3 regions of the Paenibacillus sp. FSL R7-0345 genome follow, and region 1 is predicted to be linked to each of the others. Evidence: riboswitches for the same ligand, from Rfam matches in the RefSeq annotation. Region 1 holds a riboswitch; each other region holds the start of a gene.
What was found. A riboswitch is a leader RNA that binds a small molecule or an ion and turns the genes downstream of it on or off. The one in region 1 is predicted to bind cyclic di-AMP.
Positions count from the first base shown of each region.

Region 2: it holds a riboswitch for cyclic di-AMP, as region 1 does, so the genes downstream of both, NST84_RS26990 (KamA family radical SAM protein) here and NST84_RS11025 (hypothetical protein) in region 1, are expected to answer to the same signal.
Region 3: it holds a riboswitch for cyclic di-AMP, as region 1 does, so the genes downstream of both, NST84_RS02490 (hypothetical protein) here and NST84_RS11025 (hypothetical protein) in region 1, are expected to answer to the same signal.

Region 1 covers NZ_CP152002.1:2,643,249-2,647,173, forward strand. The annotation lists gene NST84_RS11005 (Na+/H+ antiporter subunit D) at 1-304, shown strand, start outside; gene NST84_RS11010 (Na+/H+ antiporter subunit E) at 310-789, shown strand; gene NST84_RS11015 (Na(+)/H(+) antiporter subunit F1) at 786-1,082, shown strand; gene mnhG (monovalent cation/H(+) antiporter subunit G) at 1,072-1,428, shown strand; cyclic di-AMP (ydaO/yuaA leader) riboswitch at 1,430-1,564, shown strand; gene NST84_RS11025 (hypothetical protein) at 1,625-1,903, shown strand; gene NST84_RS11030 (spore germination protein) at 2,031-3,551, shown strand; gene NST84_RS11035 (Ger(x)C family spore germination protein) at 3,548-3,925, shown strand, end outside.
Region 2 covers NZ_CP152002.1:6,238,646-6,242,570, forward strand. The annotation lists gene NST84_RS26980 (copper amine oxidase N-terminal domain-containing protein) at 1-624, opposite strand, end outside; gene NST84_RS26985 (isochorismatase family protein) at 778-1,269, opposite strand; cyclic di-AMP (ydaO/yuaA leader) riboswitch at 1,420-1,561, shown strand; gene NST84_RS26990 (KamA family radical SAM protein) at 1,703-2,845, shown strand; gene NST84_RS26995 (glycoside hydrolase family 2 TIM barrel-domain containing protein) at 3,136-3,925, opposite strand, start outside.
Region 3 covers NZ_CP152002.1:573,470-577,394, forward strand. The annotation lists gene NST84_RS02480 (TraB/GumN family protein) at 1-662, shown strand, start outside; gene NST84_RS02485 (hypothetical protein) at 796-1,002, shown strand; cyclic di-AMP (ydaO/yuaA leader) riboswitch at 1,147-1,346, shown strand; gene NST84_RS02490 (hypothetical protein) at 1,453-1,860, shown strand; gene NST84_RS02495 (glutaredoxin family protein) at 1,948-2,187, opposite strand; gene ytxJ (bacillithiol system redox-active protein YtxJ) at 2,184-2,510, opposite strand; gene NST84_RS02505 (ThuA domain-containing protein) at 2,748-3,389, shown strand; gene NST84_RS02510 (CHAD domain-containing protein) at 3,495-3,925, opposite strand, start outside.

The DNA.
Region 1 (3,925 bases):
TATCCGCGGCGCTCTGGATGCCGGAATGCTTACGCTTGCACTCATTGGTCTTGGATCAAGTTTTCTAGTGCTCTATTCGCTGATTAAAGTATTCAGACTGGCCTTTTGGGGTGATGATCCTGAGATTGTTGTGCCAAAGACAAAAAGGGGCATGAAAGGGACCTCAGCCGTGGCAGCCGTCCTGCTGCTGCTGCTTGTTATTCTGATGGGCCTTAAATCGGAGGCCGTATATACTTATGTATCTCAAGCCGGTGAAGTCCTGTCCACCCCGGCGCTTTATATTGAATCCGTGATGAAGGAGTAGAGGGAATGTTTCTGCAAATTCTGCTTAACCTGTTAATTGCCTTCTTGTGGATGTTTATTAATAATGATCTTTCTGTCTCCAGCTTCATCCTCGGTTATTTGCTTGGTGTTGCTATCTTGCTGCTTCTGCGGAGGCTGCGTCATACTCCGTTTTACCTCAGACGCTTATGGGCTGTGGTGAAGCTGCTGCTTATTTTTGTCCGGGAGCTGACGATTTCGAACTTTGTAGTCATCGGTCATATTATCCGGCCTAAACTGGCCATACGCCCCGGGATATTTGCTTATGAGACCAAGCTGTCTTCAGCGTGGGAGGTCACTCTGCTGTCCTGCCTGATCTGTCTGACTCCGGGAACCCTAACACTCGATGTTTCAGCAGACAACAAAATCCTCTATATCCATGCCATTGATATTAAGGATGCTGAGGAGATGGTACTGCAAATCAGAAGGAGCTTTGAGCAAACGATCATGGAGGTGACCCGTGGATGAACGAGCCGATATTAATGACTGCCCTGGTCATTCTGGCCCTCGCACTGCTCGCCTGCTTGTTCCGTTTATTGAAAGGGCCGACCCGCTCTGACCGGATTGCCGCACTGGATACAATCGGCATTCATGTGCTGGCAATCATTGCGGTGGTCTGTATGCTGCTGGACACACAGGATTTCCTGGAAATTATATTGGTGATCGGAATTCTTACCTTTATTGGAACTACGGCACTGGCCAGATATATTGAACGCGGCGTTGTGATCGAAGAGGAGGCAGGTGAACAGCATGATCGTTGAAATGCTCGGCAAAATTCTCGTTCTGGCGGGTGCCATTTTCTGCGGACTCAGTGCGTTTGGTTTAGTCCGGCTGCCTGATGTGTACCTGCGTTCACATGCGGCAACCAAAAGTGCGACGTTTGGTGTTTTATGCGTCCTGGGAGGCGCATTTCTGTACTTTCTTTTCGCGGACGGCACGATCAGCATTAAGCTGCTGCTCGCGATCCTGTTTGTGTTTATCACCTCTCCGGTTGCGGGGCACCTGAACGGCAGGGCGGCCTACCGTTCAGGTGTGCCGCTGTGGCGCGGAAGCGTCAGGGATGACCTGAAATCCCCGCAGGAGAACCGCAGTGAAGATAACCGTTAAGATTAAGTAAACGCTAAATACCATAAAAGGAAGCGGGGGAACCACCAATTCCGGGGTGAATCTCGAGCAATCGAGTAGGGCTCTCTTTCGGCCCGAATCCGTCAGCTAACCCCGTAAGCGTAATGAAAGGGGATTTATGCGCAATGCGGTATATTGAAGCCTTTCAGCATATATCCGGTGACTAGGAGGAGAATCAGTGATTATAGCCACTCAGCCATACTATAAAGTTGAACGGATTGTAACTGCTGACAGTATCGAGACCGTAGTTCATCAGCGGTCACTCTGCCTGTATGCTAACCGGATTGAATCGGCTTACCGGGAATTTCCGCTGGCAGAAATATTTGATGTTTCCTTCAGGGATCTTGGACAAGGGCATGGTGTGCTATATTTGCATACGAAGCATGGGGTCTATGCTTATCCTGTAGATTCGGCCGTGGAATCATTTATCACAGAGGTAAAGAGTTTGCTTGCTTAAATGCTCCTCAGCATTGAGTTTGTGTATAATCCCGTCAGCTTTCAGCTGGCGGGATTTTGCATGAAATCATTGGTTCTGGCAACACTACCCTTACCAGAATCAGGAGAACGGCCAAGGGGGATTATCCATGAGAAGCAATGATCAGAAAAGCAACCGGGATAAGGAGCAGAACGCAGTGAGCGGTCCGCTGGGAGCGGATTCATCGCTGAACGCTTCCATCATCACCCGTATCCTGGGGGAGAGTTCCGATCTGACGGTCCGCTCACTTGGGGTAGGACGAACACAGGGGGAAAAGGACATTACGGACTGTCAGATCCGGCTGGTTTATCTGGACGGGATGGTGGATAATCAGACGCTGCAGGAAAGTATCATTCCGGCTATCCAGAATATCGGACTGGTTCCTTTGGAAACCGATCTGATTGAGCTGTTCTCCAGGGAAATTCTGCCGGTGGGTCAGGTGAGCACGGTAGATAATTTCCCGCATGCGGTACGAACTGTCCTCACAGGCTGCCTGCTGCTGATGATTGACGGGTATGTGCAGGGGTTATCCCTATCCATACAAGGCTATGAAAAACGCAGTATTGAGGAACCCAAAACCCAGGCGGTTATTAGAGGACCCCAGGAGGCATTCACCGAGGATCTGCGCACCAATACTACGATGATCCGTCGTAAAATGAAGAACGAACGGCTGCGTATTGAAACACATACCGCCGGGCAGATGACGCAGACTGATATTTCCGTGATGTACATCGACGGTATTGCGGAGCAGCAATTATTGGATCAGGTCTGGAAGCTGATTGATCATTTGACATTAAAGACGGTACTGGAGGGGGAGTATATCGAAGAATATCTGCAGAGTAATAAAGGGACTATTTTCCCTACTGTGCTGAACACAGAACGGCCGGATACGGTGACCGCAGGCCTTTCAGAGGGACGGATTGCCCTGTTTGTCGACGGCTCCCCCTTTGCAATTGTTTTGCCCTCTATGTTTCTGGACTTTATTCAATCTGCTGAAGACAGCTACCAGCCTTATCTGTTCGCCAGCTTTATCCGGATATTGCGTATGGTTGCGGGCGGGATCAGCCTTATAGCTCCGGCTATCTATATCGCAATCACTACCTTCCATCAGGACCTGCTGCCCACTCAATTGCTGCTTAGCCTGATGTTCCAGCGCGAGGGTGTCCCGTTTCCGGCATTCGTAGAGGCGATCCTGATGGAAATCACTTTTGAAATTATCCGGGAAGCGGGCATCCGGATGCCGCGTAATATCGGACAGGCTGTCTCTATTGTAGGAACCATCGTAGTAGGACAAGCGGCTGTGGATGCCGGATTTGTATCGGCAGCAATGGTCATTGTGGTTGCCATTACCGGCATTTCAAGCTTTGTCATTCCCGCATATAATATGTCGATTGCCTTCCGGCTGGTGCGCTTTCTATTTATGGGGGTAGCGGCCTCTTTCGGTATTTTTGGACTGACCATTTGCTTTTGTGCGCTGGCGGTGCATCTGTGCAGTCTTGATTCCATGGGTATTCCTTATATGCGGCCTTACGCGCCTTACTTGAAGAATGAACAGGTTGACGGTCTAATCAGGGCGCCTTACTGGCTTCGCAACAAGCTCAAAAAAACCAAGGGCAGACAATCGGCATGAAAAGAACTGTGCTGGTTGTATGGACAGCCGTACTGATGACACTGGTGCTGTCCGGCTGCTGGAGCCGCAAAGAGTTGAATGAGCTGGCGGTGTCAATCGGTCTGGGCATCGACCAGACGGAGAACGGGTACCTCGTCACCACGCAGATTGTTGCTCCCCGCCAGGCCGCTTCGGGTGCGGGCGGAGCAAACGGCCCGCCCGCCCTGGTTATGGCTACTGAGGAGAGTACAGTGATTGAGGCGCTGCGCAAGCTGACCACTAAGCTGCCGCGTAAAATATATCTTTCCCATTTAAGCATTCTGCTGATTGATGAGTCCATTGCCAGAGAGGGGGTGCTGGATTCACTTGATTTTCTGTTCCGGGATCATGAGGTG
Region 2 (3,925 bases), 3.4 Mb from region 1:
ATGGTTATCGGTGAGCAGCAAAAGCTCCGTACCCTTACCTACATTCTTAACCGCAAGGCTATGGGTATAAATCAGATCCGTAAACGGCAGCGCCCCGATCAGCACCGGCTTTCCGGTAACGGAAGCACTATAAAATACATCGCCGTTCTTTTGGGAGACCCAGTACGTCCTGCCTTGCGTGGAAGCAACCGAATAACGCAGCTCGTCCACAATATTCAGGCGGTTGCTGTCTTTGTCATACACCGTTTTGCCGCCCAGCAGACTGACTGCCGACACCAGCGGGACATAGATTTTACCTTTGAGGATACGGGGTGCTTCAGCCAGAGTTGACGCATTGCCGTCTACCGTTGCGTTAACAGTACCGGCAGTTAATGTAACTTCATGTCCCGGACGGATCAGCTTCGCTGACTTCGTACTTTGGTTCCAGGTGAGTGCGTAGCCCATCGTCTCTGCCAGCTGCTGCAGCGGAACAAGCGTAGTACCAGAAGTAACTACCTGGCTGCTGCCCAGCGAAGTCTCTTTGTAATTCAGCTGAATAACACTGTCCGCAGCCGCAGATGCCGCTCCCGGACTTAAAGCGATGGCCGCGGCCAGAATGCCGGCAGCCAGCTTCCCATTTTTCATTATGTAATCCTCCCCCATGCAGATATCTATGTATTAATGGACGAGATTATTTGGAAAAAGTTTCAATATTATTCACGGATCCCAAATAAAAAAACACCCGTTTGTTCCGCAGCATAATACTGCAGACAAACAGGGTGTCACTGGTCATTCATACTACTGGTTAATCAAATAGGGAATCACCGGATACGAGATCAGATTGCGGTCTCTGTGGGCGGCAGTCACGGTATCGCTGTGTGCGCTCAGAACGCCATTTTGCAGCAAAACCGGCCGGAAGCCCCGTTCGCTCGCCCCATTGTAGGTAAACTGCACGCAGTGCTCAGCCGAGAAGCCGGAGATAATCAGCAGCTCAACACCGTGCTCCTTCAGAAGCTGCTCCAGCTCTGTTTTCCAGAATGCGTTCGAATGCTCTTTGGTAACTTTCAGGTCACTGTCCGCTACCCGGATTTCCGGAATAATATTATAGCGCTCCTTGGTATCTTCCTCTATTCCCTCAATATCCTGAATGTGAATGACCAGCTGGTCCTTCTCCCGGAGCATGTCCGCCACATAATTCATATATTCGCAGCCGCGGTCCAGCGTCTTCTGATCCACGTAATCCCGCACATGAATCTCCTGCATATCGATGATCAAATAGCCCAGCTTCATCAAGACCCTCCTTGTTGTAAAAAGATATGCCGATATCGTACAACACAATCAAGCAGTAAGCCAAATAAAGTTTAATTATAATTTTCCTTGAAAAATATTATGCCGTGCACTCTGCCAACAGCTTTGACTTCAGCAAACTTTGCAGGTTATACTTGAACTACGCTTAATTTCCAGTATTTCCAGCTGGAAAGCGGGGGAACCAGTCAATTGGGGCGAATCATTGAGTAATGCAATGTAGGGTACCATCTTACCCGAGTCCGTCAGCTAACCTCGTCAGTAGTGGATGGGTCTGCTTTTTTATGTTTATAACATGAGACCCTTGTGCTAAGGGTCTCTTTTTGTGTTCTTTAGAGGCCCTGCTGGCTAACAGTTTGGCTTTTGACATCAAGGCTCCCTATTGTCTCGCCATTAGGAGAACAAAGGAGAGATTCATGTGCAAAAGGTACGATACATAACCGACATTAACAAAATGGAAATGCTGCCTGAAGCGGAAAGATCGCGGCTCAAAGAGGTCACGGACAAATTTGTGTTCCGGGCGAATGACTACTATTTATCACTGATTAATTGGGAGGACCCGGAGGATCCCATCCGCAAGCTTGTTATTCCCGCTGAAGGTGAGCTTATGGAATACGGCCAGTGGGATGCCTCTGATGAGGAGGCCAACTACGTCGTTAATGGCTGCCAGCATAAATACCGGACCACCGCGCTGCTGATTGTCTCCGAGGTTTGCGGTGCCTACTGCCGCTATTGCTTCCGTAAACGGCTATTCCGCAACGATGTCAAAGAAGCCTCCTCCGATGTCACCGCCGGAATCGAGTATATCGCCGCCCATCCTGAAATCAACAACGTCCTGCTAACTGGTGGAGACAGCCTGATTCTCTCAACGACCAAGCTGCGTTTCATTATTGAGAGCCTTAGAGCTATTCCACACGTCAAAATCATCCGCCTCGGCTCCAAGCTGCCGGTATTCAATCCGATGCGTATCTCTCAGGACCCTGAGCTGCTGGAGCTGATCCGCACCCACTCTACTGTAGAGAAACGAATTTATATTATGGCGCATATTAATCATCCGCGGGAAATTACACCTGAGGCCAAACGGGCCGTAAGAGCCCTGCATGATGCCGGCGCGATTATCGTCAATCAGACTCCGGTGCTTAAGGGCATTAACGATGACCCTGCTGTTCTGGGTGAGCTGCTGGACCGCCTGTCCTGGGCCGGAATCACGCCCTACTATTTCTTTATTAACCGGCCGATCGCCGGCAACCGTGAATTCGTCCTGCCGCTTGAGCAGGTATACCGGATCGTCGAAGAAGCCAAAGCCCGAACCTCAGGCCTCGGCAAAAGAGTCCGGCTCTCCATGAGCCACTCCTCCGGCAAAATTGAAATTCTGGCTATTGAAGACGGCAAAGCCTATCTTAAGTACCACCAGTCCCGCGATCAGGAGTACGGGAAATTCATGATTCTCGACTGTCCGGAAGATGCCGAATGGTTCGATGACCTCCCCGGAAACGAGCAGTACTGGAGCAAGCCTGTGAAGAAAAGCGCGGGTGTCATTCCGGTACCTCTTCAGGTTTAGTCCTGACTAAGCTAAGTGTAAAATTGTCATCTATTTCTGGGCGAAACCCCTGAAATCGCTCTACTAGTTGTAAAAACGTCACTTATATCTGCCGATTTGGCCATAATTAGAAGCTGAGGCTAAAAATAAGTGTAGTTTTTCCAACTAATGGCTCCACTAAGCTGAATATCAAAGAATTAAGTGCCGAATTTCCAACTAAATGCCACCATGTATTCAAAAGCACCCAAGCAAAAACCGGCCCCGCTCTGAATATCATCAGAACGGGGCCGGCTTCACTTCACAACATTAAATTATCTCTCTCCTAATCCCACACTGGACAGGAAGAATTCATATTCCAGCGGCTGATCCGCAGGAGTTCTGTATTCCGGATGAACCGGTGCACCCCAGCTGTCGTCACCGCCGACGCCCATTTGTCTGCCGGCAACAGTCACTACAGTGTAGTGAACCTGCGGAAGCTCAAACGGATGAGCAGCATGCTCCAGCTCGAATGCAGTGTAAGGCGACAAAGTGCACTCTACAGGCGCGCTTGCCGGAGCTGTAATCTGCAGCCCGACTCCTGCTTTATCGGTAATGCTCACGCGGCGGACGCCGGTGCGGTTACCCGATTCCTGCGGTACAAGGTAGCGGGACGGCAGGTCCTGCACCTTCCGGCTGAACACGCCGAGTCTGGCGCCGAATGCACGGTCGATGTAGTTCTCCTCAGGTCCCATCGCATACCACTCTGACTGCTCATAGTCAGCCGACATTTTGAAGGACAAGGCCACAATCGGCACATCCGGAAGTCCGGCAGCACCGGAATAGCGTGTACGTACTCTTACCGATCCGTCGCCGTATACGGTATAGGCTGTTTTGAACGCCAGCTCTTCATGAATGCTGAACCGGTAGTCAAAGCTTACCGTAACAGAACCTTCCAGCTTCTCAAGGCTGACCTCCACGCATTTGCGGGCCAGGCTTGCCGCATACCAGGCTCCGCCGTGGTAACCGAGCTGGGTTCCTTTGTCGTTGTCGGTCGTTGCCCGCCAGAACAGCGGAGCTGGAGGAGCCTCAATCATCTCATGTCCTTTATAGTTCAGCGATACC
Region 3 (3,925 bases), 2.1 Mb from region 1:
TTGATATCAGCAAAGCAGCCGACGAGGCCTCGCAGAAGCTGGTTTTGGATATGGGTATGTACCAGGACGGTACGACGCTGAAGGATCATATCTCCAGTGAGACATATGCCAAGCTGGGCGAGGTGCTTAAGCAGGCGGGCGTTAAGGCAAATGCACTGGACCAGTTTAAGCCTTGGGTAGCAGAAACGACACTCAGCAGCCTGAAATCAGCGACGGCCGGCTATGAGGCTTCCGCCGGAATCGACCTGTACTTTATCCAGAAGGCGATTGAGCGCAAAATTCCGATTATGGAGCTGGAATCCTACGAATCCCAGCTGGGCATGTTCAACAACTTCTCCAAAGAGCTGCAGGAGGCTAATCTGCTGTCAGCGATTGAAAATTACGATCAGATTGATGAGAGCGTCGATGTAATGGCCGAGATCTGGAAATCAGGTAATGATGAGCAGCTGCTGCAGCTGACCAACAGCTTTTCCGGAGATGCTGAATATTACAAAGCCATGCTGGTTGACCGCAACATCGGTATGGCCGACAAAATTGACGGATATCTCAAGAACGGCAAAAACGAGGAGTACTTCATCGTAGTCGGCGCAGCACACTATCTGGGTGAGCACGGCATCGTGAAGCTGCTGCAGGATAAGGGATATACAGTAGTGCGGAAATAGATGAAATAATAAAAACGGGTATCGTCCTGACAGGGCTGATGCCTGTTTTTGTTTTGTGTAAAAAAGGCTTAATCTGCGGAAGGCTGGTGATCTCGCCGGCAATAGTGTACCTTTGTACTAAGGAGTGGTAATCTTGAACATCAATTTAAAAACACCTGTACTGGTAGCTGTTTCCATCCTGCTGATTATAGCCAGCAGTCTGCTGCAGCCGGAGGGAAGTACACTGCTGGGCGCTCTGCAGACACTGCTGCTGGGTCTGGGGATTCTCGGCTGCCTGATGGCTTTCCTGCGTTTTACCAAGAGCAGTAAGAAGAACAATACCGGCAGGAAAAAGAAATGAAGCAATTTGAAGAAACAGAGAGTAAAAGCGGAAAGTAAGCGTTATTTACGTGTTTTTCTTCTTCCCCGGAGGTTATTTTGCCGGGTTTGACGATTTACAAGCAGGTGCTGCAAAAGGTATGATACATCTGTTTAAGCTAACTTCATAAGATATCCGCTTAATTTCCGTGTAATGGAAAGCGGGGGAACCAACAACCGGAGGCCGGGGCAAACAGGCCGGGCCGGTTATGGGGTGAATCCTGAAAGCTGAATGAGAAGTGAACTCTCAATACGGCAGACAGGTAGGGCGACTCTCAACGCCCGAATCCGTCAGCTAACCTCGTAAGCGTATTGTAGAGAGGATCAGCGCATTGTGACCGTTAACTGGACCACAAAGGGAATCCTTTGTGGTTTTTTGCTGTGTTTTAATAGATAAATTCAGATAGAGAAGCAAGGGGAAGGGGAGACGGAAATGGACGTTCAGGAGGACTATGCACTAATCTGTGCACCGACAAAGGCGGGAGAGCAATTTATCAAGCTGCTCAAAATGAAAGGCTGCAGATTCGCAGGCCTCGCCAATAATCCGGCCGAGAAGCAGCGGCTGACAGAGCTGGGGGTTGAGGTGATTTTTGAAGTGGATACCCGGCATCTGAACACCTGGCTCAGACCGCCGTTCCCGGTAGGCCGGATCTATCTGTTCGAGAGCAGTGTCGCCTTATGCTGCCGGTATGTGCAGATGTGCCGGACATGGACGAGCGGGCCGATTTCCGTAATTACAACCTCCATGAGACCAAGGTTAGTCTACAAAGGGCTTGGGGCTGACAATGTGATCTACAGCCACAGCGGGCAGGTGGGGCATCTGGCGGCGGAGTGCGAATAACGAAAGGCCGGCAATGATAATAAAAAAGGTATTCCCCGGGCTTCGGACCAGGGAATACCTTTTTATTGTACAGAGTAAAAAGTGACGTTACCTTGCAGCCGCAATCAGTTCCTGAAGCTCAGGCAGGTTGAAGCCTTTAATGGCACGGTCGCCGGATACCGTTACAGGGATACCCATGAAACCAAGCTTTTCAACTTCCTCCTGATACACTGCGCTGGCCATAATATCGCGCACTTCAAAGGGAATGCCCTCATTGGTGAGCAGCTGCTTAACCTGATTGCAGTCGCTGCAGCCTGCGGTGGAATAGACAATTACCGGCTGGCTCATTGCTCAACGGCCTCCTTGATGGCGTTACGGGTAATTTTCCAGTGGGAGGTGTTCCAGCTCACTTCGCTGCCGTCCAGCAGGAAAATCTGCGGGGATTCATGCTTGATGCCGAACTCCTCGGCAATCTGATTGGAGACCGGACGGTCCTCAATAACATGGACAATCGCTGCCGGTGTATCCGAGCTTTGAACATAAGCCTGGAACTCCTCATGCGCTTTGGCGCTGATCGGGCAGGTTGTGCTGTGCTTGAAAAGCAGTTTTTTGCCGGGTTGCCCGACATATTGGTGCAGTTCGTCAGAAGTATGCAGCTGTTGAATAGACATCGATATCACCCTCCTGGGATACAAAATTAGTAAGCAGTACTGCCGGTTAAACATAGCTGTTAACCTGTAACTATGATTGTAGCATAGTTAAAAATTAAAGCAAAAGAAAGCTTGCAGCATTCCGCTGCCGCCATCCGGGAGCTTCCGAACGTTGTAAAAACCTGGGGGGCGTGCTAAGGTGAGGGAGACAGGCTTTACGGTCAAAACAGCCTTGAAAGGAAAGAGGTGTGATCTCTGATGCCAGAATTGAAAGCCCTTGCACTGGGCAGCTATACCGACGTGAAATATCATCCTTTTGCCGGAGTGGACGAGGAGTTTAAGGAGATTCTGTCGCCTGCCTTTACGGTTGAGCCTTCCGAGGATTTCGGGCTGCTGAACCCGCAGACACTGGCGGAATATTCGCTGGTTGTGTCTTACACGGAGTTCTCCGACCACAAAATTGCACCTGCCCACAGCGGGGCGCTGCTGTCATATGTAGCAGGTGGCGGCGGCCTGCTGGTTGTCCATAACGGCATCTCCATGCAGCGTAATCAGGAGCTTGGTGTGATGCTGGGCGGACATTTTACCCATCACCCTGACTATACGGCGCTTGGAATCAATATTCCGGCGGCGGTCCGGGAGCATCCGATTGTCCAGGGGATTGAGGATTTTGTAATCGAGGACGAGCCGTACTACTTTGATATGCAGCCGTATTTTGAGACAACGGTGCTGGCGGAATATCTGCACGGGGGAGCGATGCGGCAGGCTGCCTGGTGCCACGAATTCGGGCTTGGACGGGTCGCCTACCTGATGCCGGGGCATCATCTGCCCTCTTTCTCAAGTGAACCGTTCCGCAAACTGATCAACAGAGGTGCCTTGTGGGCGGCCGGACAGTTGTAATCCTACAGAGGTGACTTAAGCAGCAGAACTTAAAGCAAGGCAAAAAAAGCGGGAAACGCCATGTGGATCATGCGCTTCCCGCTTTTTTGTGCAGATGAAGAAATATTAAGCGTCGCTTGAAGCTGCACGGGGCTTCTCGGCAACCGGTACAACCTCGTTATGATATAGCGCTTCCAGTACTTCGTTCTTCAGGCTGTCTGTGAACGCGCTCCAGGTTTTTTTGCCTACACCCAGCTCGTCTCGTCCGATGGACTGGAGGGTATCCAGCCAGACCCGTTTATCGTTGATAATCCCAAGCTGCTCCTGAATGTTCTTATAGTATTCTTCATGAGTATGAAATTTCTGATTAAGTGCAAAAGAGGCAGCATTCGCCGTATAGCGCAGCTCCTTGGCGGCAATTCTCAGGTCATGCAGCGCTTCAAAGGCTTCGGGGGATGTAGCGTCCGGCCCCTTGAACAGTGCCTTGCAGGTTTTTTTCTTCTGGTCGAAGGCTACCTCAAGCTCACGCATAACAACGTTGGCATCCTTTTTCAAGG